DNA from 3 places in the Brevibacillus aydinogluensis genome. Region 3 is predicted to be linked to each of the others. Evidence: predicted binding sites of a transcription regulator. Region 3 holds the regulator's gene; each other region holds the start of a gene.

Region 1 (10,715 bases), 480 kb from region 3:
GGAGATTCTCGCCGAGCAGCATCTGCAGTCGCTCACGAGCCTGCTTTCTCCGCACGGCATCCAGGTGGCGCTATTGTCCGGTTCGCTTGGGACCAGGCGGCGGCGTGATGTGATTTCCGCCTTGCAGATGGGCTTGATCGACGTAATCGTGGGCACGCACGCGTTGATTCAGGAAGACGTCTTTTTCCGCAACCTGGGGCTGGTCATCACCGACGAGCAGCACCGCTTCGGCGTGGAGCAGCGGCGTATCCTGCGCAGCAAGGGCTTGTCCCCGGATGTGCTCTTCATGACCGCCACGCCCATCCCGCGGACCCTGGCGATCACGGCCTTTGGCGATATGGACGTCTCCACGATCGACCAGATGCCGGCCGGCCGCAAGCCGATCGAAACCACCTGGCGCAAGCACGAGCAGTTTCACCTCGTGCTGGAACAGATGCGCAGCGAGCTGCGCAAGGGACGGCAGGCGTACGTGATCTGCCCGCTGATCGAAGAATCGGAAAAGCTGGACGTGCAAAACGCGATTGACGTTCACGCCCAACTCACGCAGTATTTTCCCGAATACCGCATCGGCCTGATGCACGGCCGCCTGCCGGCAAAGGAAAAAGACGCCGTGATGCAGGCGTTTCTCGCCGGTGAGTACGCTGTGCTTGTCTCCACGACAGTGGTGGAGGTAGGGGTAAACGTACCCAACGCCACCTTTATGGTCGTCTACGACGCGGAGCGCTTTGGCCTCGCTCAACTGCACCAGCTTCGCGGACGTGTCGGCCGCGGCTCCGAGCAGTCCTACTGCGTCCTGATCGCCGATCCCAAGTCGGAGATCGGCAAAGAGCGGATGCGCGTCATGTGCGAAACCACGGACGGCTTTGAGCTGTCCCGGCGCGACTTGGAACTGCGCGGCCCCGGCGACTTTTTCGGTACCAAACAGAGCGGCTTGCCGGAATTCAAGGTGGCCGATCTGTTGAGCGACTACAAGGCGCTGGAAGTGGCCCGTCAGGAAACGGCTCGCCTGGTGGAGGACGAGCAGTTCTGGCAGGACGACCGGTACGCGTGGCTGCGCGGCTACTTGAAGCGCGAGGGCGTGCTGGATGGAATCGTGTTCGATTAAATCAGAGCCTTGCAGCAACAACCCACCTGCAAACGGACAGGTGGGTTGTGCAATTGGCCCGTGGCTGTCCAGTTTCTGCGGCGTTCACTGGGGAAGTGCGCCGCTCGCATCAGCCTGCCCTCGGCAGGCTTTTCTCTCTTTTGATCGGCAGATTTACGGACCCGTGGAAGCTGCCTCTGCCTCTTGGCGCATGACGGTGACTGTGTAGCTGACGGCCTGGCCGCCCGGCGGGGTGACTGCAATTACGAACGTGGTGTCGGCGGTGTCCAGTGGAATTTCCACGGACGGTTGTTCGTCGGAAAGCGGCACGTCATTTACGATAACCGTCGTCTCTGGAGAAATGGCAGCCGTCAAATTGATAGCGCTTACATCATGTTCAACGCTTAGTGTGTAGTGGGTGATGTCGGGAGAGAAACCGGGACGTAACTTACCCTCATTGAACGTCAGCCCGAGGAGTCCGGCATGCACAGGCTGCTCGTCGCCGGGGCTGTCATCCTGAGGTGCGCCGTCGTCAGGGCTGTCATCCTGTGGAGCCCCGTTATCGGGAATGTCATCCTGAGGTGCCCCGTCATCGGGAATGTCATCCTGAGGTGCGCCGTCGTCAGGGCTGTCATCCTGAGGTGCCCCGTCATCGGGAATGTCATCCTGTGGAGCCCCGTCGTCGGGAATGTCATCCTGTGGAGCCCCATCGTCGGGAATGTCATCCTGAGGTGTCCCGTCGTCAGGGCTGTCATCCTGAGGTGCCCCGTTGTCGGGGATGTCACCCTGACTCGGCGTGTCAGCTCCAGGCTCTTGCGGCGGTTCCGCCGGTGTCTCCTCCGGCGGGTCGTATGCAGACAGCGGTTCCTGCACGTCGTACGCTTTTGCCCAGTAGTATCCGGGTGCGATGATCCGCCGCACGAAAAAGTCTACCAGCCAATCAGCCGGGACCGCTTCGGAGGTGGCCGATCCGATGCCGTTCTCATCCGTCACGATGTCCACAAACCTTCCGGCTCCGTATGCGAACCGGCCGTGGACATTAGCGGACGGGATCGGCTCGTTGGTCTCCATGTCGACAACTCGCAGACTGACCTTGGCGCTGGTGCCGGTATGGGTGATCTCCAAGCCGCGCACGATCATCGGCGCGAGCGGCGTGTCACCGGTGACGGCCGACGTTTCGTCCGAGACGGGGCCGCGATTGCCCCTCACGTCGACAGCGGCCACCCTGTAGTAATAGGTGGTGTTGGGCAGGAGCCCTGTATCGGAGAAGAGAAGGCCTCGTGTACTGCCTGCCAGGTTGGACTCGTCAGGTTCAAAACCGCTCTCGGTGCTGCGGTATACGTAGTATTCCTCCACTTCCGTATTGTCAAAGGCGCGGCCAAAGGTGATGTCGATCCGTTGATGGTCTACCGCGATGGCGGTCGGTTCGACGCTTACGGCAGAAGGAGGGGTGTCGTCGTCCGGCGGCTCCCACGTAATCCGGTCCGGCCCCCAGTCGGAGGGAAGCTGGCGCAGCGAATCGTAGTGGTGCATGGCGATGCCGGCAAAAGCCGGATCGCTCCCGACAGCCTCGTACACTTTGTCCAGTTCCCTTTCCATATACGTGCGGCCTTCTTCACGGAAAGTGATCGTCTCGGGATCGCCGCCGTCGGCAATGTCCAGTGTCTCTACACCGATCACGACGGACCCGGGCTTGCCGATGGCATTGGCGTAGGACAGTTCTCCCAGCGCTGACTGAATGATGCCGGCCGATCCTTCGGCTGTGTCCCGGTAGTCCATGATGGCAATGTAGTCGCTGATGTCCTGGACGTGCTCGGACAGCCATGTCGTCGTTCCCCTCCAGGGGATGTCCCGCGCTTGGTCGGCCGTATCAAACCATCTGGGGATTACGGTGCCAAACGGCAGGTTGATCCCGGCAGCGTCTCTTCGCTGAATCATTTTGGCGAGACCATCCAGGTACTGGATTTGGACGGAAGGCTGGTCGGTTTTGAAATCGGGCAGAAGGTATGGCTCAATGTCCACGTTGACACCGTCAAATCGTTCGTCGGGAGCAGAGGAGAGGTTGTAGTTGATCACGCCTTCCATCGCGCGGACGGCGAACTCGTGGTAGCGGCTGTAAGCGCCCAGGTAGGGCGGGATCGTTCCGCCTGCGATGGTCGCGTGCACCTTGTATCCTTTGGAGTGGGCCCAGGAGATGAACGCCCGCACCTTGTCCGGATCTTCCTGCATCACATGCTTTCCGTGCAGTTGGTCGATGCCGAGGTAAAACGTCGTGACGGGGTCCGAGTCGAAGGTGGCCGTGTCCTGTGCCAGGGCGTCCAGCACCTCCTTGGAGCCGTCGTTGTAAAACAGGTTGTACGACGCCTTTTCCCAGATCCACATGGCCCTATCCTGCGGTTCTAACGTAACGGGTTCGGGTTGGGCGCAGCCAAGGCGGACGTATGTGGTCAGGCTGGTGCCGACATTTCCCCGGCTGTCACGCGCCCGTGCTTCGATCCAGCTGGTGTTGGAAGCCCCGGCCGGCGGATTCCAAAGGTACTTGTAACGGCCTTTTGAGCCGTCTGCCTTGGCCTTCAGCCATTTTCCTCCGTTGATTCTCACTTCCACGGATGAGATCGGGTTTTTTGCCTTCACGGAGATTTGGATCATCACTGGCCCGTTCACATGTGTGCCATCTGCAGGGCTGTTGATGGTGACGACCGGTTTGTTGGCCTCGGGGTTATTCACGTACAATGTGACAAATGGCGACCAGACCCCGTAGCGGGTCCTCGCGTCCCAGCCTCTCACGGCGATCTCGATCGGGCCGTCGTACGGGCTGGTGTCGAGGTCGTAGTACCACGTGCCGGAACCGTCTCCGTCAGGATCGTTCATGTAAACGTCTTCCAGTGTCTCGGCATTGATCACGAGCTTTAGCTCGTACGATCGTGATAGGTAAGGGTGCGTCCTCGCCTGCGCGGGTAGCGCATCGTGTGGAACCCCTTTTCCCCCACGTCACACCGTGCGTGCGGCTTTCACCGCACACGGCGTTCCGCCATGTTCTCCCCAGCGGAGTGCATGGCTATGCCCCTTCGCTCCACAGGCATTACCCTGCTTCCTCGCTACTACGGGCTGCTGTCCTTCGGATTCAACGGCCATTTCCTGCCGTTTCGAAGCATCGCGGTTTGCCCCGCTTGGCATCTTCGTCCGAAGTTCCGACGTTCCCTGTACCCTAGCCTTGCATCTGCTGCCGTAGCCCTCCTCTCTGACCCGTCAGCCGTTCGCCCGCCCGCAGTCGGAGGACGGGGGAACTCCATTCCCTTACCGGAGTGGAACAGAAGGAACGAGGACGAAATTCCTTCCGCGACTGCCCCGCGGTAATGCGGGGAGGAGGGGACCGCGATATCCCCGCCGGACGGGTCGTTCTTCCGAGGATTCGTGCCAACGCCGAAGCGTTCTCCTGGGCATAGCAGCTTTATGGCCCCCCGGCTTCTTTTACCTAAGCAAAGACGCCGCACTTCACCGAGCTTCATACGCGTCCGCGGCAAATCGGCCGCGCATGTCGGAGGATTAGGCAGGAATGCCGACTTTCATTCCGGGCGGGCACTTCCCCCGCCGAATCGGGTACAGAGTTAGACTCCCTAAATCGGGGAGCCCCCTGGTTTTGCCACCTATTTCTAAGTGGATTGTTCAGGAACGTCGCGCACCGTCCACGTATGTGCCAGACACCCGGATCGTTCCTCCCATGATTTGTTCTTTGTTCTCGTGTGAGTCGATCGTGATTGAGGCTTCGGCATGAGCGGGAGGAGGAGCGCTAAAAACGGGAAACAAGGCCAACAGCGAAACGAGAAAAAAACGGGCGAAAGGAGGCAAGCCTGCGGTCAACCTGATGTGTCGCATCGTCATGTCAACTCCTTTCTGGATGTACTGCGCGACCAAGGACGGGCCAAAGCCTTGATCGTTTACAACATTGTAATGTTTCCAAACGATTTTCAGTACGGCTTTTCACGTCTCTTTTGCGAGTGAAATTCCCGTTTGTCTCGTTTGTCCGGCAAGGAGCGAAGGGCGGATGATGGTCTACAGGTCACGGCCGCTTAGAATGCGTGGTCAGGAAGGGGAAAAGACGGACGGCTGCTTCCCGGCGTCAGTCCCTGTACTCGGATGAAAGCATCGACAGGATGAGCAGCGACTCGTACCGTTCGCCGGTTTTCAGGCATTCCCGCAGTTTGCCTTCGATGACAAATCCTTCGGACAGGTACAGGTTCAGGGCCCGTTGATTTGCCTCCTTCACGTCCAGCCAAAGGCGGTGAGCCTGCTGTTCCTCAAACGCCCAGCGCTTGACCTGCCGCAGGACCTGGCGGCCGTATCCTTTCCCTTTCGCGGAGATCGTAATGCGCATCAGCTCGATGCTGCCGTGCGGGTTGGTCAGCCCGGCGATGATAACGTAGCCGACCGCTCTGCCGGTCTCCGTTTCCTCCACGATCAGGTGGCGGATGTCTGGATGGGCGAGGGCCTGTCGATGCCGTTCCTCCGTCCATGGGAGGAGAAACGGGCGATTTTCCGCCGCGTGTTCGGTCTCGTACACAAACGGTATGTCGGCCGGACGGGTTGGCCGAAGCTGAATGCTCATGGGCGATGCTCCTTTCTGATCGGTCGGGTTTCCACCGGCTTGCCGCAGCGTGGGGGCATTCGAGATCGGACCCGCATGCCGGATCATGTCCGCCTGGGGCGAAGGGTTCCGTCCCGCGCCGCCCGCCGCCTGCTCCTGGCGCCCCTTTTACAGCCGAGTGGACCGAAGCTGTCCTCTTGGCTTCCTGCTTATCGGGATTCTCTGCCCGTCGCCGTCCTCCCTGCCGTTCGGCAGTTAGTGGGAGAAAAAATTACCAGCGCCTTTTTTGCATGCAGGGAGTATAAAAGCGAACGTGTGTTTGCTATACTAAGAGCAGAGGATAGGAACAAATGTTCTTGTTGGGGGATGAACATCATGACCAAGGACCGGATCATCTTCCTGGCTGACATGCAGAGCTTTTACGCCAGTATTGAAAAGGCGGCCCAGCCACAGCTGCGGGACAAACCGATCGTCGTGGCCGGCGATCCCGAACGGCGCAGCGGTGTGGTTTTGGCCGCCTGTCCCATTGCCAAGTCATACGGCGTCACCACGGCAGAGGCGCTGTGGCAGGCACAGCAAAAGTGCCGGCATCTGGTGGTCGTTCGTCCGCGGATGGAGACGTACCTGCGCGTCTCCGTGCAGATTACCCGCATCTTTGAGTCGTTTACCGATCTGGTGGAGCCGTATTCCATCGACGAGCAGTTTCTGGACGTGACAGGAAGCGTCCGGCTGTTCGGTGACCCCTGGCGGATCGCCGAGGAAATCCGCCGCCGCGTCCGGCTGGAGACCGGGATTAACGCCCGGATCGGCATCGGGGAGAACAAGGTGCTGGCCAAGATGGCCTGTGACAACTTCGCCAAAAAACGGGAAGAGGGGATCTTTTGGCTGAAGCGGGAAGAGCTGGCCGACACGCTTTGGAAGCTGCCGATCGAAAAGCTGTTCGGGGTGGGCTCGCGGATGAAGCGTCACTTTCACCGCATGGGCATCTACCAGATCGGGCAGCTCGCCCGCATGTCTCCGGCAGTGCTCGCCCGCCGCTGGGGCGTAAACGGCGAGGTGCTCTGGCGCACGGCTCACGGTCTGGACAATTCGCCGGTGTCGCCTCAGACCCACGAGACGCAAAAGGGCATCGGCCATCACATGACGCTGCCGCGCGACTATCACACCGCAGCCGAGATCAAGGTGGTGCTCCTGGAGTTGTGCGAGGAGGTATGCCGCCGGGCGCGGAGCAAGCGGCTGATGGGATCGGTCGTCTCGGTCGGATGCCGCGGGGCCGATTTTGATGCCCCTGCCGGCTTTGGGCGGCAGTTGAAGCTGCCGGAGCCGACCCATGACGCGATGACGCTGTACGAAGCGGCCTGCCGCCTGTTCGACCGGCACTGGACGCAGACGCCGGTGCGCAGCGTCGGTGTCAGCCTGGATCAATTGGTGCCTGACAATGTGGTGCAGCTCAACCTGTTTACCGACACACACAGGCAGCGTTCGCTCGCCCGGGCCATGGACGACATCCGCGCCCGCTACGGACAGGATGCCATTTTGCGGGCGGTTTCCCTGCTGGGAGCGGGGCAGGCGCGGGAGCGTGCCCGCAAGATCGGGGGACACTACAAGTGATGGAGCGGGACGGGCAGGCGGCAAAGGGAGAGCAGGAGCTGTTGCGCCTGTACATCCTGTTCGGGCTGCTGTTTCGCGCGGTCATGGCGGATTGGGAGCGGATGCGGCAGGTTCCCTTGAAGCTGTCGTACCACTGGCTTTTCGAGGAACTGTCCCGCTGGGCGGAGCGGCAGCATCACAGACTGCGCCGCCATTTGCGGCAGCGGGGATGCGTCCTGCTGAGCGCCCGCCGGGAGCAAGGCGTCTACGTGGTGCAGTACCGGCTGCGCGGGTACGTGCGGGAAGCGGTCTACTTCATTGAGGTGCTGCGCGCCGAATGCCAGGAATTGGTCCGGCTGTGGATCATGCAGCAGCACGTCCTCCGCCAGGACCCGGGCGCGATGGGGCCGGAGCGTCATGCGCGGCAGATCGGCCGCGAAGAAGAAGGAGAGAAGGCAACATGAAGGAAAAACGCGTGTCGAAGAAGGACAATTTGTTTGCGGCCAGCCGCTTTGTGCTGCCCGAGCATCGGGAGATGTACCTGCGGATCAAGGCCGAAGAGCGGCGCTACATCCCCCCGGAATTGGACGAAGAACAGCTGGCGGCCGTCAGCGAGCAGATCTGGAAAGCGTTCCAGACGGGGGACGTCGTGAGCCTGAGCTACTACGACGGCGAAGCGGCCCGCCGCCTGAGCGGCCGGGTGGTTCACATCGATCCGGCCAGCCGGCAGTTGAAGCTGAAGAGCGGGGAGAAGACGCTGCGGATTCCGTTTGCCCGCCTACTGGACGCCGAACTGACAGCAATCTCCTGAGCAGAAGGGACAGGGTCGGCAAGCAGACGGGCCGTTTTGGCGCGAGTTGGCACGGACATCCAGAAAAAGGCAAGCGGCAAAAAACAGCGTGGCACGGTGAAATGCCGTGCGCGGTGGTGACGTGCTGTTCCTGCGACAGCAGGCGGGGAAAATCAGCATTTTTTCGCTGTTTTTTGCGCGAAATGCTTTTTGCCAGAACGGGATGTTTCAGAGTATCGTAAGGATATCTTTCCGATCAAGACCTGAGGTACGTTAAAGGAGATTGTACATGTTGGCAAAAGAAATGGGTGTCATTTTTACCAGGCACGCGGAGCAGATGACCGCCAAACGCTGGACGGAGTTCATTCAGCAGCTGGAAAACAAGGGACTGTACGTGGTCATCGAAACGGACACGAACGGGCGGGTCATGAGCCCGTTTGGCGGATTGATGCCGATGCCGTGCAAGGACGAGACGCTCCATATCCTGACGGAAGAAGAACTGCAGCAGCGGGGCCTGCCGCGCGGCCATCACATTATCACCAAACCCAAGGCCAAGCACGTCACCACCTAGCGGACAGATCGCACGCCGCTGCACAGAGACGAATACGCACACGCAAACCTTTCTCATCCCGGGAGCGGGACGACGAAAGGTTTTTTGTTTGCGCCGCGGTGGGAGGGACCGACAAACGCCCGGATGCATACGGTGGTAAGAGAAAAAAAGCGCCCGCCGGGCACGTGCGGAGCAAACAAGCTCGCCCTGGCAGAGGCAGCGGGAAGCAAAAGGAGGAGTCTCATGGAGCCCAGCAATGCGCTTCGCAAAATGCAGGAAGTGCAGTTTGCGCTCGTCGAGCTGCAATTGTATCTGGACGTGAACCCCGGAGACCAGCGCGCCGTTCATCAATACAACTGCTTGTCCAAAGAGCTAATCGCCTTGAAAGCGGAGTATGAAACGAAGTGCGGCCCGCTGATGCAGTACGGTTTTTCGTCTTCCCCCAGCCGCTGGGTGTGGAACGCCACGCCGTGGCCGTGGGAAATCGAGTATTGAGGTGAACAGCGATGTGGATTTATGAAAAGAAGCTGGAAATCCCCGTCCGCGTCAGCAGGCCGGACCTGCAAATGGCCAAATTTCTGATCACCCAGTACGGCGGACCGGACGGAGAACTGTCTGCGGCGCTCCGCTACCTGAACCAGCGCTACACGATGCCGAACGAGCGGGCCAAAGCGCTGCTGACGGACATCGGCACGGAAGAACTGGGGCACATGGAAGTGATCGCCACGCTGATCCACAAGCTGGTCAAAGATGCCACGCCGGAGCAGATGAGGGCAGCCGGGTTGGGATCGATGTACGCCGAACACGAAAAGGCGCTGTTCTATACGGATGCCAACGGTAATCCCTGGACGGCGGCGTACATCCAGGCCAAGGGCGACCCGATCGCCGATCTGGCGGAGGACATCGCCGCCGAGGAAAAGGCCCGCGCTACCTACCAGTGGCTGATTAACTTGACGGACGACCCGGATGTGATCCAGGTCTTAAAATACCTGCGCGAGCGGGAAGTGGTCCACTCCCAACGCTTTCGCGAAGTGCTGTGCATCGTGGAAGAAGAGTACAAGACGAAAAAGTATTTTTGACGAAGGAGGGATGCGCGCATGAAGAAGGAACAAGTCCGCCAAGCCGCCGCCAAAGGCAGGCCGCATCCGCTCACCCGGGCAGGCCACTTTCCTCCGCGGGTCGGCTTTTTCCCGCAGGTGACGGGCAGCTATCCGCCCGTAAATTTGCCTCCGGTCAAACCGTATCCGCCCGATCCGTACATGGACCAGTTTTCGCTGCCGGAAGCGCTGGCAGCGGGCACGCTGTTTCGGTGGCTGTATGATTCGTATGAGAATCCGTACCGGATGTAGGATAGCGTTTGGGCATAATGAAGAGCCATCCACGTTTAGGAAGCGGATGGCTTTTTGCATTTGCGGGGACGATTGAAGGACTGTGATACGCGCGTAAGCGGCTACTTGACCAAGAGATGTGAATTGTTTTTCAGGTTCTCGATCAAGCGCTGCAGCTCTTCAATCATTCTGTTGTGATAATCATTGTCGGATTCGTTGTTCCATTTCTTGTGTTCGGCTTTCAGCTTGTTGATGATGTTCAGTCTCACGAGTTCTTCCTCATACCCATCGCGTAAAAAATCAAAGAAAAATTCATCAACGGATAATCCCAGTTCGTCCATCATTCCTTCGATCAGCGGCGATCGGTCTTGCAGGTAGCTGTTTTTGATGTCCTCAATGTGCTGGATGATCTCTTTTTCAGAAGGATACAAGTGGTGTTCCAGCGCATATTTCCTGAGCAAATGTTTCTCGATTACCTTATCCATCGCCTGCTCAGGTGTTAGGGTAACGCCAAAAGCCTGGGAATAGGCGGTATATCTGGCGATTTTATCGTTTAATTCCTCCTGGGTGATGGTCATGTCCGTATTCTTCTGAAGAAAAGCATTAAAGGGGAGGGAGGCTCTGTCCATCTTTACTGTTTCGGTGTATATCTGCGCATATTTTTGCCCTCTCTCAAATTCATCGGGATCCTTTTTTGCCCATGTATGAGAAAGGGTGCCTGCACTTAAGACAAGAACCGTTAACGATGCGACTACAATACGTGTGTACTTCATCATATACACCTCTCT
Region 2 (10,715 bases), 740 kb from region 3:
TCGCGGTGCGAATGGCGTCCGTGCCGATCAGATCGATCAGCATGTTGGTCGCTGTATTGTCGCTTTGAATGATCATCAGCGTCACGGCGTCGTAGACGGTCAGTTCGGTGCCCGGGGTGAAGTGCTGAAGCACGCCGGCTCCGCCCACCTGATCCTCCCGACGCAGCCGGAGCTTGTCCGATAGGGCCAGTCTGCCGGCGTACGCCTCGGCAAACACTGCCGTCATGATCGGCACCTTGATCAGACTGGCAGCGTAGAAGCGCTGATGTTCGGCGATGCCGAGCCGTTCCCCTGTCCGCACATCCTCCAGGTAAATTCCCCATTGACCGCCGGTTTCTTCCGTTAATCTTTCAAGTGAAGGCCCGAGGGCAGAGAGCACCGCAGCCAACTCCTTTCGCGTACATTATTAATATAGGCAATAGACAAAATATTCATAAGATAAGATAATAATATGTACTCGTACTTGGCATAATCAAGAAAAAATGTTTCATGAGGGGGATGTTATGAAAACATTACAGAGACTGTCTCTATGCGCGGTTCTTCTGTCCAGCCTTGCGTTTGCCGGCTGTGGAGGGAATGGTGCGCAGGACGCGGCGAAACCTGCGGATACGCCAACCGCGCAGGGTCAGCAGGCAGCCGCGCAAGAATTGCGTGTCAACCTGAATACGGGTGACCCCAGCACGATCGACCCGGGACTGGCGGAAGACATTCCGTCCATGTCAGTGGCCCGCGCGGCGTTTGACGGTCTGCTGCGCCTCGACGTAAACGGCCAGCTCAAGGAAGCAGTCGCCGAGAAGTACGAAGTGTCTGCGGACGGGCTGACCTACACGTTCCATCTGCGCGACAGCAAGTGGTCCAACGGCGATCCGGTCACGGCGCACGACTTTGAATACGCCTGGAAACGGGTGCTCAACCCGGAGACGGCATCGGGTTACGCGTACCAGCTCTACTATCTGAAAAACGGGCAGGCGTACAATGCGGGCAAGGCCAAGGCGGAAGACGTGGGGGTAAAGGCAACGGACGACAAGACGCTGGTCGTCACGCTGGAAAACCCGGCTCCGTTCTTCCCGCAGTTGGTCGCTTCCGTCACCTACTTCCCTGTCAACAAGAATGTGGTGGAGGCCAACGAAAACTGGGCGGGCAGCCCCGAGACGTACGTGGGGAACGGTCCGTTTGTACTGAAGAAGTGGGAACACAAGTCGGTCATCGAACTGGAGAAAAACGAGTCCTACTGGGACAAGGATGCAGTCAAGCTGTCCAAACTGACGATCAACATGATCGAAGACGCCAATACCGAGCTGTCCATGTTCGAAAGAGGGGAACTGGACTGGGCGGGTTCGCCGCTGGGCGACTTGCCGCTTGATGCGCTCAATGCGCTGAAGGACTCGGGCAAGATGCAAACCCAGGCGACCGCCGGTACGTACTGGTACGTGTTTAATACGTCACAGCCTCCGTTCTCCAACAAGAAAATTCGCCAAGCTTTCGCATACGCGGTGAACCGCAAGGATATCGCCGAGAATGTCGTGCCGTACAAGAGCACGCCGGCGCTCGGCATCCTGCCGCCGACGATGGCCTTCAATCCGGACGGCTATTTCAAGGACGGCGACGTGGAGACCGCGAAAAAGCTGCTGGCAGAAGGCATGAAGGAGCTGGGCATCTCCAAACTGCCGGAGATCACGTTGTCCTACAACACGACGGAAGTGAACCAGCGCATCGCAACCGTTATCCAAGACCAGTGGAGAAAGGCGTTCGGCATCGAAGTCAAACTGGTCAACAAGGAAAACAAGGTTCACCGCGAGCAGATGAAGTTGGGCAACTTCCAAATCGGCAGGGCAAGCTGGATCGGCGACTTCAACGATCCGATCAACTTCTTCGAGGTCTTCAAGGGCGGGCTGAACACGTCCAAGTGGGAGAACAAGGAATTCCTCGCCCTGCTGGAACAGTCGGCAAAAGAAGCAGACCCGACGAAGCGCAACGAAATCCTCAAAAAGGCGGACGCCATCGTCATGGACGAAATGCCGGCGATGCCGATTTACTACTTCACCTACGCGTGGGTGAAGCAGGACACGGTAAAAGACGTCGTGGTGGATCCGCTCGGTTTCATCGACTTCAAATACGCATCCAACGAAAAGTAATTACAGATTACAAGGAGTGACCGCATGTGCGTCCGATCATTGGTGTAGCGTGTACCAAAATGTACTTTCCCAACAACAATCTCGACCAGTTCTACTACGTGGGTACCAGCTATGTGGACGGGGTGGCCCGCACCGGCGGGATTCCGTTCATCCTGCCGCTGATGTCCGTCCCGGATGCGCCGTTCCGCGCGATGGTGGAATCGCTGGACGGCCTGATTCTCACCGGCGGAGACGATCCCGCCCCCCATCTGTACGGAGAAGAGCCGCTGCAGGGGCTGGGGGACGTGGAGCACGAACGGGACCTGGCGGAACTGGCGGTGATTCGGCTGGCTCTGGAGCTGAAGAAACCGATTCTCGGCATCTGCCGCGGCATGCAAATCCTGAATATAGCCTGCGGCGGCACGCTGATCCAGGACATCCCAAGCCAGGTGCCAGGTGCCTTTCAACACGAGCAAAAAGGTTCGCGACAATACGGGGCGCACAAGGTCACGCTACAGCCGGGGTTTGTGGCGGAGGCATTGGGCAAGACGGAAATCCTCGTCAATACGTCGCATCATCAGGCGGTAAAAGACGTGGCCCCTGGCTTCAAGGTAACAGGGGTGGCTGCAGATGGGGTGATTGAGGCGATCGAAAGCCTCGACGGGCTGCACGTGGGCGTGCAGTGGCATCCGGAGCGCATGTGGGCGCACGACGACACGATGCTGAAGCTGGCGGAAGCGTTCGTCAACAAGGCGCGTCAGGTAAAGGCGCTGGCCCGGTAAGGCGTCGGCCACAGCATGCAATAAGGAAGACAGTCATGCAAAAGAAAAAACAGCACAGGCCGCTCTTCTCTTAAGGAAGGGCGGTCAGTTTGTAGTCAAAGTCCGTAGCGCATGGGTGATCGGGCCCGCTCGCTCTCTTGACGACCAGCAAAGAAGCGGAATGCGTCCGCTTCAAAACGCGACGCGGGCAGGGGGCACACATCTGGGTGTTTCGAGGATGTGAGACTTGTGCCCCCTGTTTTTCCCGCGTCTTCGTTTTTTCGCTGAGCGGGTCGTCAAAGGAGCTCGCTTGGCCCATCACTCCATACCTCGTACTTTTCTACAACGTTATTTGATCGATGTGCAGGCCTCCGGCCTGGAAACGATGGTTAAGATTGTTTTAGTCTGGCCGCCCTTCGCTCGGGAAGGGCGGTTTTTTGTCACCATGAGGACGTTACCAGGCGGCTGACACGATGCAGGCGGCGACCGTACGCAGCAGGCGGCGACCGTACGCAGCAGGCGGCTGTATCTTGCATCCGTTTAAAAAAAGAACGATAATAGCCATATGAGAATGTATGTTTGGTGGTATCTCCTGTGAAGAAGATCCTGCATCTGGATATTGACGCGTTTTTTGCCAGTGTTGAACAGTTGGATCACCCGGAACTGCGCGGCCGGCCGGTGATCGTCGGCGGCACGGGAAACCGCGGCGTGGTATCCACCTGCAGCTATGAAGCGCGAAAATACGGGGTGCGGTCCGCGATGCCGATGGCGTTGGCCCGCAAAAAATGTCCGCACGGCGTGTTTCTGCCGGTTCGTTACGAGCGCTACGCGGAAAAATCGGCGGAGATCCGCGAGGTGTTTGCCGCCTATACGGATCGCTATCAAACCGTGGGACTGGATGAGGCGTACCTGGATGTCTCCGGATACGACAACGCCGTTCCCGTCGCCCGGGAGATCAAGCGGCGGATAAAGCGTGAGACCGGCCTGACCTGCAGCATCGGCCTCTCCTACAACATGTCCCTCGCCAAGATCGCCAGCGATTTGAAAAAGCCGGACGCCTTCGTCGTCATCCGACCGGAACAGGCGCTGGAGGTGCTGCGGCCGCTGCCTGTCGGAACGCTGCATGGCGTGGGCAAAAAATCGCAGGAATTGCTGGCGCGAAAGGGCATTCACACCGTGGAAGACTTTTGGCAGCTTTCCCTGGACGAAGTGGTGCAGTTGTTCGGCAAGTTCGGACGAGCGCTCTACCATCGGGCCCGGGGCGTGGACGACCGGGAAATCGTGACGGAGCGGGCTCCCAAATCGCTCAGCCGCGAGACGACGCTGCCGTTTGACCTATACGACCGTGAGGCGGTCAGCCCCATCGCTGCCGCCCTGCTGGAGGAGGCGGAGCAGGATGTGAGGCAGGAGGGTGTCATCCCGCAAACGCTGACGCTGAAAATCAAATACGCCGACTTCACCCTCAGGACCAAACAGCGCAAGGCCGCCCCCGGCGAAAACTGGGCTGACCTGCTGGAAGAGCTGTTGGACGCGTTTGACTACTCCCCGGGGGTGCGCCTCGTCGGTGTTGGTTTCTCCAACTTTGCGCCGCCGACGGAACAGCGGTACGAGCAGTTGACGCTGTTTTCGTGGGAGGGTTTTCATGAAGCGGACACGGGATATCGTCTCGGGCAGTGATGCCGTGCTGCCTCGCGGATTGTATTTGAATGCGGATTGAAACTTTTGCAAGCCGGTGGCGGAGTGTGGTATAGTAAGTGCCGAAATCGCGGTTCTTTTCAGGCCGTGTTGGAGGTGCCCCGTGTTTCTGGAGAAGCTGATGCCGGATCAATTTGTGGAATCTATCCATCATATTGATATAGATCAACTGCGAAAAAGAAACATACGCGCGGTCATTACCGACCTGGACAACACCCTGGTGGAGTGGGACAGGCCACACGCCACTCCCGAGGTGGAAGCCTGGCTGAAACGGCTGAACGAGGCAGGCATCCAGGTGACGGTCGTGTCCAACAACAATCAGGAGCGGGTGAACCGCTTTTGCGCCCCGTTGGGGGTCCGGTTCATCTGCGCAGCGCGAAAGCCGTCCAGCCGCGCCTTTTTGCAGGCGGTCCGAGAGATGAACGTGACAATCGCGGAGACGGTTGTGATCGGCGACCAGTTGTTTACCGACGTGCTGGGAGGCAACCGGCTCGGGTTTCATACCATCCTCGTCGTCCCCGTTGCCCAGACGGACGGGTTTTGGACGCGGTTCAACCGCCGGATGGAACGGGTGGCGTTATACTGGATGCGCAAGAAAGGAATGATTTCGTGGAAGACAGAATCGTGAACGAACAAACACCGGAGACGTGCGCAGGCTGCGGCGTGGCCATTCAGACGGAGGACCCGAAACGGCCGGGGTACGCGCCGGCGTCGGCCCTCGCCCGGGAAACCGTCATCTGCCAGCGCTGTTTCCGGATCAAACACTACAATGAAGTGGCGCCGGTCAGCATGGAGGACGACGACTTCTTGCGGATTCTGCACGGCATTGGAGCGACCGACAGCCTCGTGGTGATGGTGGTCGACATCTTCGACTTCCAGGGGTCGTGGCTGAAGGGCTTGCCCCGTTTTGTCGGCAAGAACCCCATTTTGTTGGTCGGCAACAAGGTGGATCTGCTGCCCAAAAACATCAACCTGAACCGCGTTCGCAACTGGATGCAGCACGAAGCCAAAGAGCGTGGACTGCGCCCGGAGGACGTCATCCTGGTCAGCGCGCAAAAAGGCGTCAACATCGACGAGCTTCTGGCGCGCATTGGCCAATTGCGGCGCGGACGGGACGTTTACATCGTCGGGGTTACCAACGTCGGCAAGTCGACCTTGATCAACCGGATTTTGCACGACTACGGTTCGGCCGACTTGGAAATCACCACGTCTCCATTCCCTGGCACGACGCTGGACAAGATCGAAATTCCGCTGGAAGACGGCCGCTCCATTTACGACACGCCCGGGATCATCAACCGCGACCAGATCGGCCACATGGTGTCGCCGCAGGATCTGCGCAGGATCACGCCCACGGCGCGCATTAATCCCAAGGTATACCAGTTAAACGACAAACAGACGCTGTTTTTGGGCGGACTGGCTCGCATCGATTTTGTACGCGGCCAGCACCAGCCATTTGTCGTCTACGTGGCCAACAACCTGTACATTCACCGCACCAAGCTGGAGAATGCCGACGAGGTCATGGCCAAGCACCATGGGGAACTGCTTAGCCCGCCCACGGGAGCAGAGGCGGCTCAGGCGCTGCCCCCCTTTGTCAAGCATACGTTCAAGATCCCGCCTGCCGGCACGACGGACATCGTCATCTCCGGATTGGGATGGGTCAGCCTGCGGGGCAAGGAAGAGGCGCACGTCGTCGTGCACGCGCCCAAGGGCGTCAGCGTCGGGATAAGAAAAGGTCTGATTTAAAGCGGCAGTGCTGCTTCGCCTGCCGCCTGCCCTGTCATATGCTACACAAAGAGCAGCAGAGGGGAAGGAGATCCGCATGATCACGAGCAAAACACAGTTGGTTGGTCTGTTGGGCCATCCGGTTTCGCATTCCCAATCGCCGTTGATGCACAACGCCGCCTTTGCCGAATTGGGGCTGGATTTTGCCTATGCCGCTTTTGATGTGGAACCGGAGCGCTTGGGGGAAGCAGTGGCCGGCATTCGCGCGCTGGGGATCAAAGGGGTCAACGTGACGATTCCCCACAAGGTGGCGATCATGCCGATGCTGGACGAAATCGATCCCCTGGCCCAGCGGATCGGCGCGGTGAACACGGTCGTCAACCGGAACGGCCGCCTGATCGGTTACAACACCGACGGGACGGGCTACGTCCGTTCCCTGGTGGAGGAGACGGGGATCGACTTGCGCGAGCATGTTGTCACGATGATGGGGGCCGGGGGAGCGGCGCGCGCTGTCGCGTTCACCCTGGCTGAACAGGGCGTGCGGGAAATCCGAATCATCAACCGCTCGCGTGAACGCGCCGCGCTCCTGGCAGAACACGTGGGAACGATCGTGCCCACTGCGGTGATCGATCCGGCGGACGGGAAAGCGGCGATCGCCGATGCCACGCTGCTGATCAACACCACGTCGATCGGCATGCACCCGCAGGTGGACGAAATGCCGGTGCAGGCGGACTGGCTGCACCCCGGTCTGATCGTCAGTGATCTGATTTACAACCCGCTCGAGACCCGTCTGCTGAAAGAGGCGCGGGCGTGCGGTGCGCGCGTTCATTCCGGCGTAGGCATGTTCGTCAACCAGGGCGCGCTCGCATTTGAACTGTGGACGGGGCAGACGGCTCCCGCAGGGACGATGCGGGACATTGTTTTGCAGCAGCTTACGAAGACAAGTTCATGACCATAGACGTAAAAGAAGGAGGCATGCCGATGCTCACCGGCAAGCAGAAGCGTTTTTTGCGGGCGCAGGCCCATCATCTCACTCCGATTTTTCAAGTGGGAAAAGGCGGCGTCAACGACAACATGATTGCACAGATCAAAGAGGCGCTGGAAGCGCGGGAACTGATCAAGGTGTCCATCCTGCAGAACAATCTGGATGACAAACACGAGGTGGCAAACGCCCTGGCGGAAGGAGCGGAGGCCGAACTGGTGCAGCTCATCGGCCATACCGTCGTGCTGTACAAGGAGTCCCGGGAAAACAAGACGATCGAGCTGCCGTAAGCCATGGAACAGCGCGACAAGCAGATCGGGATAATGGGCGGCACGTTTGATCCGATTCACTGCGGTCATCTCCTTGCCGCGGAGCAGGCCAGAGACCAGATGAGGCTGGACGAAGTCTGGTTCATGCCGGCCCGCATCCCGCCGCACAAGGCGAGGGCGGGCATCACGCCGGCGGAACACCGTCTGCGCATGGTGGAACTGGCTGTCGCGGACCATCCGGCCTTTCGCGTGACCGACGTGGAACTGCGGCGAGACGGGCCATCCTACACCTACGACACGATGCGTCAATTGGTCACCGCGTATCCAGACTGCCGCTTTTCGTTTATCGTCGGGGCCGACATGGTGGAGCTTTTGCCCAAGTGGCATCGTTTTGCCGAGCTGATCCGGCTGGTCCGGTTTATCGGGCTGGCGCGGCCGGGGACACGGCTGGACCGACAGGCGCACGAAGCGTATGTCAGCTTCGTCGAGATGCCGTCCTGGGACATCTCGTCCTCGCTGATTCGGGAAAAAGTGGCGGCGGGCAGAAGTATCCGCTACCTCGTCCCGCCGGCAGTAGAGCGTTATATAAAGGAGCACGGGTTATATGTACGGACTGGTTGATCGGGAGGCGCTGCTCGCGAAGGTGCGCGCCCAAATGCATGACAAGCGGTACCGCCACACCCTGGGCGTGGCGGAGTCGGCGAGGCGGCTCGCGGAGCGCTTTGGCGCCGATCCGGACAAGGCTGAGCTGGCCGGCTACCTGCACGACTACTGCAAATGCTGGCCGGTGGAGAAAATGCGCGACATCCTCGTCCGCCACGACATGCCGCGCGAGCTTCTGGAAGGGGAAAAAGAGCTGTGGCACGCATTTGCCGGTGCCATCGTCATCCAGACGGAGCTCGGCGTGAGCGATCCGGAGATTTTGCAGGCCGTCCGGTACCACACGACCGGTCGTCCGGGGATGAGTCTGTTAGAAAAGGTGGTCTGTGTGGCAGACTATATAGAACCAAACCGGGATTTCCCCGGGGTGGAGATGATTCGCGCCCTGGCCGAGCAGGATTTGGACGAAGCGCTGGCGTGCGCGCTCGGGGGCACGATCCAGCATTTGATCGAAAAGCGGAAAACGGTGTATCCGTTGACGCTCTTGGCATACAACGATCTCGTATCCCGCAGGGATGCACAAGGAGGAGTTTGATGGTTAAAACGGTGGAAGATCTGGCACGCCTGGTGGTAAAAGCTGCGGAAGAGAAAAAGGCGGAAAACCTGATCGTTTTGGACATCAGCAAACAGTCCGTGATCGCCGACTATTTCGTGATCTGCCACGGCAACAACGAGCGCCAGGTTCAGGCAATCGTCAACGAGATTCGCGACCAGGCGCACAAACACGGCTACAACGTCCGCGGCATCGAGGGGGCGGACGAGGGACGCTGGGTGCTGATTGACCTGGAAGACGTGGTCATTCACGTGTTTCACCGCGAAGAACGGGAGTTTTACAATCTGGAGCGGCTCTGGGGAGACGCACCGGCAGTCTCCTTTGGAGAGCAGGGCTGACGGCGATGGCGTACGCGCATTTGGCGTCCGTCTACGATAAGCTGATGGCCGATTCCCCCTACGATCAGTGGCTGGATTGGCTGGAGCGGGTCTGGGAAAAGCGGGAAAAACCCCGGCAGGTAATCGACCTTGGCTGCGGAACGGGCAGCATCGCCATTCCGCTCGCCAAACGCGGTTACCGGGTGACGGGGGTGGATCTCTCGGCGGAGATGCTGGCGGTGGCTTATGACAAAATGAGGCGGGAGCAGGTTCAAATCACCTGGGTGGAGCAGGACATGCGGGAGTTGGATCTGCCCGCTGCCGACGCCGTCATTTCCCTGTGCGATTCGCTCAGCTATCTGACGGAAGAGGAAGACGTCAAGCTGACGTTTGAACGTGTCTATCAGCATCTGAATCCCGGCGGCACGTTTTTGTTTGACGTTCACAGCCCCTACAAGATGCTGCACGTGTTCGGCAATCAGACGTTTACGCTGGTGGATGACGAAGTTTCGTACATTTGGCAATGTTTCTGCGACCCGATTCGGCTGGAGGTGGAGCACCAGCTCACCTTTTTCCTGCGCCAACCGGACGGGCTGTACCAGCGTGTGGAGGAGGAGCACTGGCAGCGTGCGTACCAGCCGGTTCAGCTGTTGCGCTGGCTGGCGGACGCGGGGTTTGTCGACGTGGAGATCACGGCCGATTTTACCGGTCTTCCGCCGCACGAAACCAGCGAACGGCTGTTTTTTGCCGCGCGTCGACCCGAGCGTTGACACGGTTGGTACGGATTGTCTATAATCGGAATACAACCGCAAACATGAGTATGCGTTGAAGAGGAGTAGTACGAAAGGCTCCCATGGCATCAGAGAGTTGACGGCAGGTGCGAGTCAACCTGGGACTTTCCGAACTCGCCTCGAAGCACTCCGCCCGAAGGCCGGCTGGTTTCGCCGGCTGCGTAAGGAGGAGCGTCTCGTCCGCGATAGGGACAACAAGCGGGTGAACGATACGTTCATCAAGTAGGGTGGTACCGCGGGAGTGCATAATCCTCTCGTCCCTTTCGGCAGTGCGCCAGGGGCGGGAGGTTTTCTTATTTTTGTCATCTTTTTACGATGGGAGTGCGACACAATGGTTTTCAATCATCAGGAGATCGAAAAAAAGTGGCAGGACTACTGGGAGAAGAACAAAACGTTTAAAACCCTGGAAGACAAGAACAAGAAGAAGTTTTACGCGCTCGACATGTTTCCGTATCCGTCCGGCGCAGGACTGCACGTCGGCCATCCAGAGGGCTATACGGCTACTGACATCCTGTCCCGGATGAAACGGATGCAGGGCTACAACGTTCTCCATCCGATGGGATGGGACGCTTTTGGCCTGCCGGCCGAACAGTATGCGCTCGACACCGGAAACGATCCGGCGGAGTTTACGCAGCGCAACATCGACAACTTCCGCCGGCAGATCAAATCCCTGGGCTTTTCCTACGACTGGGATCGCGAGGTAAACACGACCGACCCGGCCTACTACAAATGGACCCAGTGGATCTTTACGAAGCTCTACGAGCATGGACTGGCCTACATTGATGAAGTGCCGGTAAACTGGTGCCCTGCGTTGGGAACTGTGCTGGCCAACGAGGAAGTCATCGACGGGA
Region 3 (10,715 bases):
CCTTGACGGTTCAGGCTGATGGCACGCTGGTCCCACACACGGGTAAAGACCATTCTGCGCATCAGTTCACGCAGTTCATCATCGGAGAGCTTGGGCATCAGGTCAGGACGAACAACTGTACCGTCTGGAGCAAGGATTTGCAGCGGGGTGTTGTTGCCTGTTTTTTCAACAGCAGTTTTCACACTCATCACTTTCACCTCGTCACTGGTATCGTGGAAACGAGACAGCCCCTCACCGACACCGGCGCAACCAAGCCGCGCTCGTGCAGAAAGGGAAAACTGCCTAAAAAACATTGGGGAAATTTCACCTGTGCTGAAAGTGCTTACAAACACGATCGCACACCCTGTTATATCTCAGTACAATCATCTGTTTAACGTGTTATACTATTGATATTACAGGGTTTATTTCCTTGCTGTTATCATTTACTATAAAATCTGTATCAGTTTTTTTCAAGGCTAAGTTCGGAAATTCCTGCACTTAGGAGGCGGATCGCCATGTCCGACTATGTAAAACGTACAATTGTCAAAGAAGAAGTGCCCAGCCTTCACGTGGACACTCCCCGTTCCGTCAAGGTATACCTTCCGCCCGGATACAACGAACTGCTCTCATATCCAGTCGTCTACTGCCAGGACGGCAACGATTTTTTTACCATGGGCCGGATTGCCACCATCGCCAATCAACTGATCCTGGAAGATGGGGTGGAGCCGTTTCTCATCGTCGGCGTATCCGTGGAACGAAGCAAACGGACGAGTGAATACTCCCCCGTCGGTTCGCGCCATGACGGATACAAACGCTTCTTTACAGACGAACTGCTCCCCTACATCGAGGAGCGTTATCCGGTGCGTCGTGATCCAAAATCCCGCGTCCTGGCGGGCGACTCGCTGGGGGGAACAGTCTCCCTGCACATCGCGCTGGACCGTCCTGATCTGTTTACACGCGTGCTGTCTCTCTCCGGCGCTTTTTTCCAGCCGACTCTGGATCGGATCGCTCAGGAATCCACTCTCTCCTGGCTGGACATCTGGATGGTGGTCGGGCTGGAGGAAACTGCTGTGGAGACACATATCGGCACATTTGATTTTGTGGAGTGGAACCGCGCCGCCCGGCAGTCGCTCATGGAAAAGCATGCTGCCGTGTCGTATCGCGAAAAACCGGGTAACCACGTTTGGGGACTGTGGCAAAAGGAACTGCCGGACGGTCTGCGCCACTTTTTTCCCGCCCTGCCGCTGTAAAAACGGCGTCGCGTTCCCTCAGTACAATCCGTTGATTTCCCGAATATCCGCATACGGGTAGTAGCTGCCATCCGTCAGGTATACACCCTGATGGGTGGCTTTTTCAATTTCACCCGCCACCTGTCTGGCGTCACTCAACACAATGTTGACGATCCTGCTTTCGTCCCGCTGCATCTGACGCTGCACCAACTGGCGCTGTTTGGGGGAAATCATCGTCATCCCTCTTTCTTTTCCCTATTGTTGGCTACCTATAGTATTGCTCGCTTCGGGCGATTTACTCCCCGAAAGCGGACGCCCTCCTCCCGCACATTTCTTGTTGACGGTCAATTTCAACATTGCTATACTTTTTAACGTTCGTTTTACTTTATCCAATTAAATAATTAAACAAGTAAAATGGTAAAACCTTATGCGGAAGCGGGTACGTCACTGTTCTATTGCACACATTCCCGCTTGTCCGGTTTTGTACGGCCGGGACCCCGCCTTTACGGATGGGCTGACATCAAGGTATGACTTCATGACTGTGGAGGGATTCCAATGAGTTCGCAAAAATGGGGCTTCTGGCTGCTGACCGCCTTCGTGGTGGGAAACATGGTCGGTTCCGGCATTTTCATGCTGCCCAACACGTTGGTGCAAGCGTCCAGTCCGCTCGCTGTGCTGTTCGCCTGGCTGCTGACCGGGTTTGGCGTGCTGATGATCGCGCTCGTCTTCGGCAACCTGTCCGTCCGCCGGCCCGATTTGACTGCCGGCCCGCAGAGCTACGCCCGCGCCATGTTTGATAATCCGCGCGCCGGAAAGGTTGCCGGCTTCAGCATGGTTTGGGGGTACTGGGTGGCAAACTGGGCGGGCAATGTCGCTGTCATCACCACGTTTGCCGGGTATCTGTCCGCATTTTTCCCGATTATGCAGGACAAAACCGTCCTGTTCTCGCTCTTTTCCTTTCCGGTGGAAAAAGGAAAGTTCACGACATTTCTCGTCTGCACCGCGCTGTTGTGGGGCTTCCACACCTTGCTGGTGCGAGGGTTGAACGGTGCCGGCAAGCTGAACTTCCTGTCCACCGCCACCAAGGTATTGGGATTCGTGCTGTTTATCGTCGTCTGCCTGTTTGCGTTCAATGCGGCCAACATGGGCGATTTCTATGCCTCGATCACGGATGAAAACGGTGCGGTGTACGATCTGCCCGGTCAGATAAACATGGCGATGGTGGCTACACTGTGGGCCTTCATCGGGATTGAATCGGCCGTGGTCCTCTCCGGTCGGGCCCGTTCCCAACGTGACGTGCGGTCGGCCACGATCGCCGGGCTGCTGATTTCGCTCGTCCTGTACATGGGCATCACCTTCCTGACGATGGGGGTCCTGCCGCTCGAACAACTGCGCGTGTCGGACAAGCCGCTGGTAGACGCCTTGTCCCAAGTCATCGGCAGCACCGGCGGGATCGTCATGGCTGTGCTGGCCATCATTTCGCTGATCGGCAGCACAATCGGTTGGCTCCTGATCGGAGCAGAGCCGCCGTTTCAAGCGGCCCGCGCCGGCATGTTCCCCGCTTCGTTTGCCAAGGTAAACGCCAGCGGGAGTCCGGTTCGCTCGCTGACCGTTACGAATCTCATGTCGCAACTGTTCATTTTTTCGACGATCTCCGGCACGATTGCCGAAGCGTACCACTTTGTCATCACGGTGGCAACACTGGCCATCCTCCTGCCCTATCTGGCTTCTGCCATTTTCCAGCTGAAGCTGGTGGTTGTCGGTCAGACGTATGAACGGCAGCCGGCCGCACGCCTCTTTGATGGTGTGGTGGCTGTGCTGGCTGTGCTGTTCTCGCTCTGGGTCATCAAGACGGGGACAGCCGACATGAAAACGCTGCTGTTTGGACTGGCTCTCTACGCAGTCGGGCTGCTGCTCTATCCGGTGATGACGCCGCGACAGACGACAGTAAACACCCCCTCACCGCAGGCAAGCACCGAACTACAGTGATATATAAAGAAAAAAAGGCATGTCCATCAGGGCATGCCTTTTTATACGATATTAGAAGGAACTGATCTTCCCATCGGTCCCAGGCTGCAAGGCCTGCACATTGATCAAAGGTAGAGACCGAACTACCCAGCTGTTTGCCGCCTGCCCGCGTCGCGTTTTGGAGCGGACACTTTCCGCTTCCTTGCTGGTCGTCAAGAGAGCGGGCGGGCCCCATCACCCATGCGACACAGACTTTGTCTACACACTGAGGAACAAAAAAAGGAACAAAAAAACGCCTCCCGCTTCCGGAAGACGTATGGTGTACGCGTAATGGCGGATGGGGTGGGATTTGAACCCACGAGACGGCTCAACACCGCCTACACGATTTCCAATCGTGCTCCTTCGGCCACTCGGACACCCATCCGTATTCGTGACGAGTGATAGTATACCCTGTTTTTTAAAGCAAATCAAGAGGGCTCGTGGGTTTCAGGCAAAAAAATGTGCAGCACGATGGACCCAGGCTGCACGTTTCCGCCGCTGCTTCGTCAGGGCGATGCGCTTGATCACACGCGTCTTGCTGACGTTTCACACTTTGCGCATTGCACAGCGATTTTTCTGTTGGTAAGATGAAGAAGACACTTTTACAAGTAAGGAGACTGCCCCGCATGAAGGTAAAAATCACCCGCAACGCTGCGAAGCAATTGAAAGCTGTGCTGGATCAAGAAGAAGACAAAGAGCTGAAACTGCGCGTCTACATCACGCATAAGCACGGCGACCACGCCCATTACGGCCTGGCGCTGGACAAGCCCGGTGCCGACGACGAGGTCGTCTCCACCGACAAGGAGATCGACGTGATCGTCAACAAAAACGAGCCGCTGCTGGATGGCGTAAAAATTGACTACCTGTACCTGCCGGAAGAAGGCTACGTTATCACCAATCCGTCCAAAGGCAATCACGGGGATCACTGATTCCAACGAAAAAGCTCTCTGCACGACAATCTGCGCAGAGAGCTCTTTTCTTTGTTTAGCAAAATTGAACAACGCGTTTCTATAATGTAACGGACAACAACTCGTCGGGAACATCGCACAGCAGCGGGCTGATTCGGCCCGCTTCGTGCAGGATCAACAGCCGGTGAACGGGACGGGTCATCGCCACGTACAGCAGTTTGGCGTCCCACTCGCTGTCCGTGTATCGCTCCACATCCAAGAGGATCACTGCGTCAAACTGCAGCCCTTTGGTCAGATACGCCGGCATGACCGTTACACCGCCGGGGTATCGGCTGTCTTTGGAGCCGAGCAGGACCAGTTCGCTGATCGCGCCGCGCAGCGCCTTGTGCGCCTGTTTGCTCTCTTCGGCTGTCTTGGTGACGATGGCGACGGTCTGAAAGCCTTCTTCTTGCAATTCCCGGACAAGCCGTGCCGTTTGTTCCCACTTTTCGGCCGGAGCCGCATACGACAGCATCTTCGGCATTTCTCCGTGCCGCAGCACCGGCCTGGCCATCACCGACTCGGGCAGGCGAATCCTGCGCAGCACCTCGTTGGCACAGCGCATGATCTCAATCGTGGACCGATAGCTTTGCGCCAGCGTGTAATACGCAGCGGGAGGCTGGACAAACACACCGCCTGTCAATTCGTCCCACGTCTGCAGGCCCCGGTAGCCGTGGATGCCCTGTGCGATGTCGCCCACCACGGTCAAGGACTGCCGCTTCGTCACCAGGGCGATCACAGCAATCTCCAAGGCGCTCAGATCCTGCGCCTCGTCCACCACCGTATGGTCGAACTGCCCCGCCTGTTCGAGCCCGTCCACCAGATGGCGCAGGTACAACAGCGGCGCCACGTCTTCCGGCTCGATCCGCTCGTTGGCAAAAAGCGCCTCCGATGATTGACAGACGTCCGCAATGACGCTGTCCTCCACGTCATCCGGCGCCAGGCGTCTGAGCAGCGTCTCATCCGTGATCAGCTTCCGGTACGCCGCGAATACATCCACCTGCGGGAAGGACGACAAGTACTTCTCCAGAATCTGTTCCATCATCCGCTCAAACCTTGTCAAACCCTGTTTGTCCAAATCAATCCGCATCTCGCGCAAATGGGCAAACAGCTGCTTGTTCATCTCCTGCTTCAGATGCTTGCGCAGCGCCTCGAGGCGCTTTCGGTAAGGCAGGTGGCCGAATACGGTGGTAAACAGTTCCCTGATCGTCTCTTTGCTGATGGAAAAGACCTGTTGGGTCCGGCTGTAGACAAAACTCAATGTCTTGAACGGGATCTCCTGCTCGGCCAGATAGCGTAGGTAGTTGTCCAAAGCCGTCTTGCAGGCGAGCGAACCTTTAAACCGCAGGCGGCGCTGCGTTATCTCACGTTCCCTCAGGTCCTGTCCTTCCTCAAAAAACAGGCGCAGCAGCTTCTGCGGGTCGGTGATGCGCCAGCCTTTGGGCAGAAGCGGCTTGGCCAGCTTGGCCGCCCAGTCCAAGAACGTGGCCTGCTGGACGTCATCCACCCCCAGTTCCGGAAGCACGTCCGATATGTAGTTCAGAAACAGGCGGTTCGGCGCAAACACCATGAATTTTTTCGACATCATCGTATCCTGGTAGTTGTAGATCAGGTAGGAGAGGCGGTGCAGCGCGATGGTGGTCTTCCCGCTCCCGGCCACCCCCTGGACGACGATGGGACGGTCTTTGTCCGCCCGAATGATGTCGTTTTGTTCGGACTGGATGGTCGCCACGATGTCCTTCAGCCGACTGTCGTTGGTCTGGTTGAGATTGGCGGCGAGGAACTCATCGATATACCCTTCCTCGAGAAACTCGTCGGGATGGCCGATACCCCGGCGGATCGTCTCCTTGACCGCCCCGTCGTAGATGCCGGTAATCTTTCCCTTCTCAATCGCAAAGTTGCGCTTCAGGCGAACTTCTCCACGGACGATGCCCTTGTCGGTCCGGTAGAAGGCGTCCTTGCTTTCGCCGCTGTAGTACAGGCTGGCAATCGGAGCCCGCCAGTCCACGACCAGCGCATCAAACGTATCGCTGCGGACAATGCCGCGCTTGCCGATATAGACGATGTCCAGTTCGTATGTCTCATCCTTGAGAAAGTCCACCCGGCCGAAGTAAGGTTTGTCCTTCCCCTGGTCTTCCAGATACCGCAGTTCCTTGGCCTTTTTGTACCCGACCACCTGCTTCACGTAGTCGTCGGTCACTTCCCTTACTTCCTCGCGCAGTATCTCGATCTCCCGTTCAATGGCGGACACCGTTTCATCCAGCCGCTTTTGTTCCTGTTCGTAATCGGGATGCCGAATCGTCACGTCCATCCTCCCTTCGCTTCAAACGCGCTGGCGTCAGCCCACATGCCGGCCCAGCCAGACTCCGGCTCCGCAGGCCAACAGCCCAATGCCGACGCTGAGCAGCACGTACGCCAATCCGCGTCCAATGTTCCCGTCGCCAAAAAAGGTGATGACCTCCAGAGAAAAGGTAGAAAAGGTCGTAAAGCCGCCCAACAGCCCGGTGGTAAAAAGCAGGTACAGCTCCGGCGGGAGAAACCCCCGCTCCTTTCCCCAGGCGTACAAAAGACCGATGCAAAACGAGCCGACAACATTGGCTCCCCACGTACCTGCCGGCCAGCCCGGCTGATTCAGCACCAGGCCCAATCCATACCGCACGATTGATCCGACAGCGCCCCCCACTGCCACAACAAGCCACGACATGCGCATTCCTCCCTGTTCGCTCCGTTTCGTCGTAGAAAAAGACATCCAAGCGAAGCGCGTGGATGCCTTTTTGTGCCAGTACACGTTATCTTAATGTTTGGGACCGTTGTCCTCAAGATCTTCCACATAGCGGATCGATTCCAGGTTAGCCCGCAGGGACGCCTTGACAGCGTCGATGTACTTGCGCCGCAGTGCCTGCTGCTCCTGTTTTTCTTCGTCGGTCAGGCCTTGTTCGCGGGATTTCTTGGCCAACTCGTTGATCCGTTTGATTTCCGCGTCGGTTACCACAGCCTCTCCCCCTACTCTCTGTAATGCCGCTCTATTATAACACATCGGCGGCACAACGCAAGCGAAAGGATATACGCTGGCCTGCTCCGCTGTCTTGGCTGCCGTCTACTCTCCGACGGGAACAGCCAGGCGCTGTCCGGGGTATATGTCGGAGTTGTCCAGTCGGTTCATCTTTTTGATCGCGTACACCAGTTCGCGCACCTCCATGTCGGCTTCGTCCTGGTGCTCAACGGCAATTTTCCACAAGCTGTCACCCTTCTGAACGGTCACTACCTTCACAGGCACGATCGACGACGACTCCGATGCGAACACAAGTTCTGTCAGGAAGTAAAAAAAGAGAGAGAATACCACGAAAAAGATCAATGCCCCACCGCGTCTCACACCAGTGCGGCTATGGCGCTCCTGTTTTTTGGTGAAACGGTTGTGTGCGGATACAGCATGCATGATACCATCCCCCTGCAAACATACGTTCTATATTCTTGTTTTCATCATAATGCGAACATGTGTTTTGTGTCAAGCGAAATCGAACTAACGTTTGTCGAACGCAAGATCCCATGGTACAATATAGAAAACATGTTCGAGAAAACAGGGGTGTGGTCCATGTCCAAGCTATCCAGCAGACAACAAGCCATTATCGATTTCATTCGCAAGGAAGTCCGCGACAAGGGATATCCGCCGTCCGTTCGTGAAATTGGCGAGGCCGTCGGGTTGGCCTCCAGCTCCACCGTCCACGGTCACCTGGCCCGTCTGGAAAAGAAAGGATTGATTCGGCGCGACCCCACCAAGCCGCGCGCGATTGAGCTGTTGACCGATGGCGACCGCTATCAGGATGACTATGAAGTATCCGTCGTGCGCGTGCCCGTCATCGGGAAGGTAACGGCCGGGCAGCCCATTACGGCCGTGGAACACGTGGAGGATTACTTCCCCCTGCCGGAACACATTGTCACCTCGGACAAGGTGTACATGCTTCGCGTGTCGGGTGACAGCATGATCGAGGCAGGCATCCTCGACGGCGACTACGTCATCGTGCGCCAGCAAAACGTGGCCAACAACGGCGACATTGTCGTGGCGATGACCGATGAGGACGAAGCCACCGTCAAGCGGTTCTTCAAGGAGAAAAACCACTTCCGCCTGCAGCCGGAGAATTCCACGATGGAGCCGATCATCCTGGACTCGGTCACCATTCTGGGAAAAGTCATCGGAGTGTACCGGTTGATTCACTAGGAAAACGAATAGCCCGTATCTTTCCCGACCATCGTCGAAAGATACGGGCTCGTTTTTTCTATGGCGCTGTCAGACCGGCACGATCCGGTGCAGGAATTGCATCTCGCCCCCTTGGAGCATGATCTACAGGGCGGCGATGAAAAACCAGATGATCATCACGATTTGCAGGACGACCTTGACGACTGCGCTGCCGAGAAATCCGACGAGCGATCCCACCCCCGCCTTAATCGCCCGTTCAAACGGCTGGTTGGATACGAACAGCTCTACCAACACCACAAACAAAAACGGCAGGATCAGCATCCCGAACGGCGGGAACAGGAAAATCCCGAGAAAGATACCGACCGCCGCTGCAATCGACGACCACTTGGAACCGCCGTACCGCTTCACGAAGTACATGTTGGTCAGCAAATCGGCTCCGTACAGCAGCACACTCAGCACCACCATCCCCCACCAGAACGATGCCGGCAGCCCGGCCCCCGGCTCGGCGAGGACAAAGTGGTACAGCAAAAACCCGGCCCAAAGCAAAATCGTATCCGGCAATACCGGAAGAAAAATACCGGCGATGCTTGCGACAAACAACGCCACGATGACAATCCACAGCAGTATTTCCATCGGGCACACTCCTTTCTCTTAGGATATACGGATTACCTCGCCAATCGTTGCATCCTTCTATATATTCTCGTCCACATTTTTGCAGAAGCCAGCCAGGCTGCAAAATTACACGGCCCCATGCGGTTCCATTTCATATTCACATCCGTGCTGGAAAGCAAGCGAATTACTGGTTTATCACTGCCTGGATTCGTTTTTCATATGACTCATCTTGGTCAATATGCACGTATCAGTAAAAATAAACAGATTTTTCTTTTTCCATAAATCATAATAATTGACATATTTTATCATTATGGTTAATGTATTCTTTGGAATACGTCTGTAAGTGTACGGTCGATTAATACTTAGGAGGTACAAAAGTAATATGGAAGACGATGATATAAGATGCGAACATTGCAAGAAACTTTCTTTTTGGTGCGAAATCGAGCATTTGAGACCAAAGAAGTGCTCCATTCTCCGCGATGGAGAAATCTATAACATCTGTGAATATTGTATAGGCGAAATTGAAGTTTTAGGTGAAGGCGCTGAGGAAGTTGAATACTGGAATGAATGGGTGAAAAAGAAACGTTTGGAAAACGAACAATCATAACGCAGCCCCTGCCATGGGGCTGCTCAGACTGAAGACAAACGGTTCATTGAGTTAGCGTCCACAAAAAATGATCTCCAGGCCGAAAGGCCTGCCTATTCATCAACCGAAGCGGAAGACAATGTTCATCGCATGGCGGGATGGGCCAAGCGAGCTCCTTTGACGACCTGCTCAGCTGAAAAACGAAGACGCGGGAATCAACAGGGGACACAAGTCTCACTTCCTCGAAATACCCAGATGTTTGTCCCCTGCCCGCGTCTCGTTTTGGAGCGGACATCATTCGCTTCTGTGCTGGGCGTCAAGCAAGCGAGCGGGCCTGATCTCCCATGTGCCGCGGACTTTGTCTACACGCTGTGCAGCCCCTGCCATGGGGCTGCTGTTTTTTTTGCTCTCTGGAGCCCATACGCCCTCGTCCTCAAAAATAACAAAAAGGAGCAGGGCCATCACTCGGCCCCACTCCCGGAACTTCCCCGCCCCAACAGGCAAAGGGGGTTCGCTGATTAGTAGGTGTTCATGTATTGTTCGCGTTCCCAATCGTGGACGCGGGTACGGAACATATCCCATTCGATTTCTTTTGCCTCGGTGAAGTGTACCAGGGCATGCTCACCCAGCGCTTCGCAGATGACCGGATCGGCCTTCAGGCAGTCGATCGCTTCCTTCAGGGTTGCCGGCAGGCTTTCGATGCCGGCAGCTTCGCGCTCTTCTTCGGTCATCACGTAGATGTTGCGGTCCACCGACGGCGGCAGCTCCAGTTTTTTCTTGATGCCGTCCAGCCCTGCTTTCAGCATGACAGCGAGAGCCAGGTACGGGTTTGCAGCCGGGTCCGGGTTGCGCACTTCAATCCGCGTGCTCAAACCACGGGAAGCCGGGATGCGTACCAGCGGGGAGCGGTTTTTCGCCGACCAGGCCACATAGCACGGCGCTTCATAGCCGGGCACCAGACGCTTGTAAGAGTTTACCAGCGGGTTGGTGATGGCGGCAAATCCGCGTGCATGGTGCAGAATGCCGGCCAGGTAGTGTTTAGCCGTTTGGCTGAGGCCCAGCGGATCAGATTCGTCGTAGAACGCATTTTCTTTGTTGCGGAAGAGAGATTGGTGAGCGTGCATGCCGGAACCGTTCACGCCAAACAGCGGCTTCGGCAT

The links. The regulator LexA, encoded in region 3, represses DNA repair genes until DNA is damaged. The targets are predictions, from matches to a motif close to CGAACATATGTTCG.
Region 1: the regulator LexA is predicted to act here: its motif matches at 5,978-5,991, upstream of Q7F15_RS07145 (DNA polymerase IV).
Region 2: the regulator LexA is predicted to act here: its motif matches at 3,444-3,457, upstream of Q7F15_RS13190 (DNA polymerase IV).

Annotation. Positions count from the first base shown of each region.
Region 1 covers NZ_OY569118.1:1,452,955-1,463,669, forward strand. Annotated here, with positions in the region: gene recG (ATP-dependent DNA helicase RecG) at 1-1,105, shown strand, start outside; gene Q7F15_RS07135 (cadherin-like beta sandwich domain-containing protein) at 1,259-3,955, opposite strand; gene Q7F15_RS07140 (GNAT family N-acetyltransferase) at 5,205-5,690, opposite strand; gene Q7F15_RS07145 (DNA polymerase IV) at 6,045-7,280, shown strand; gene Q7F15_RS07150 (YhjD family protein) at 7,280-7,723, shown strand; gene Q7F15_RS07155 (YolD-like family protein) at 7,720-8,070, shown strand; gene Q7F15_RS07160 (hypothetical protein) at 8,339-8,620, shown strand; gene Q7F15_RS07165 (spore coat protein CotJB) at 8,843-9,094, shown strand; gene Q7F15_RS07170 (manganese catalase family protein) at 9,106-9,678, shown strand; gene Q7F15_RS07175 (hypothetical protein) at 9,697-9,948, shown strand; gene Q7F15_RS07180 (hypothetical protein) at 10,050-10,703, opposite strand.
Region 2 covers NZ_OY569118.1:2,666,337-2,677,051, reverse strand. Annotated here, with positions in the region: gene Q7F15_RS13205 (serine hydrolase) at 1-379, opposite strand, end outside; gene Q7F15_RS13200 (peptide ABC transporter substrate-binding protein) at 504-2,135, shown strand; gene Q7F15_RS13195 (gamma-glutamyl-gamma-aminobutyrate hydrolase family protein) at 2,162-2,896, shown strand; gene Q7F15_RS13190 (DNA polymerase IV) at 3,470-4,552, shown strand; gene Q7F15_RS13185 (YqeG family HAD IIIA-type phosphatase) at 4,674-5,198, shown strand; gene yqeH (ribosome biogenesis GTPase YqeH) at 5,195-6,313, shown strand; gene Q7F15_RS13175 (shikimate dehydrogenase) at 6,390-7,244, shown strand; gene yhbY (ribosome assembly RNA-binding protein YhbY) at 7,274-7,564, shown strand; gene Q7F15_RS13165 (nicotinate-nucleotide adenylyltransferase) at 7,568-8,164, shown strand; gene yqeK (bis(5'-nucleosyl)-tetraphosphatase (symmetrical) YqeK) at 8,148-8,738, shown strand; gene rsfS (ribosome silencing factor) at 8,738-9,094, shown strand; gene Q7F15_RS13150 (class I SAM-dependent DNA methyltransferase) at 9,100-9,843, shown strand; T-box leader at 9,890-10,129, shown strand; gene leuS (leucine--tRNA ligase) at 10,196-10,715, shown strand, end outside.
Region 3 covers NZ_OY569118.1:1,929,071-1,939,785, reverse strand. Annotated here, with positions in the region: gene pdhA (pyruvate dehydrogenase (acetyl-transferring) E1 component subunit alpha) at 1-188, opposite strand, end outside; gene Q7F15_RS09480 (alpha/beta hydrolase) at 495-1,229, shown strand; gene Q7F15_RS09475 (hypothetical protein) at 1,248-1,442, opposite strand; gene Q7F15_RS09470 (amino acid permease) at 1,764-3,197, shown strand; tRNA gene Q7F15_RS09465 (tRNA-Ser) at 3,508-3,600, opposite strand; gene Q7F15_RS09460 (HesB/IscA family protein) at 3,842-4,144, shown strand; gene Q7F15_RS09455 (HelD family protein) at 4,224-6,467, opposite strand; gene crcB (fluoride efflux transporter CrcB) at 6,501-6,866, opposite strand; gene Q7F15_RS09445 (DUF896 domain-containing protein) at 6,957-7,154, opposite strand; gene yneA (cell division suppressor protein YneA) at 7,260-7,598, opposite strand; gene lexA (transcriptional repressor LexA) at 7,755-8,378, shown strand; gene Q7F15_RS09430 (DUF456 domain-containing protein) at 8,502-8,990, opposite strand; gene Q7F15_RS09425 (hypothetical protein) at 9,352-9,576, shown strand; gene glnA (type I glutamate--ammonia ligase) at 10,074-10,715, opposite strand, start outside.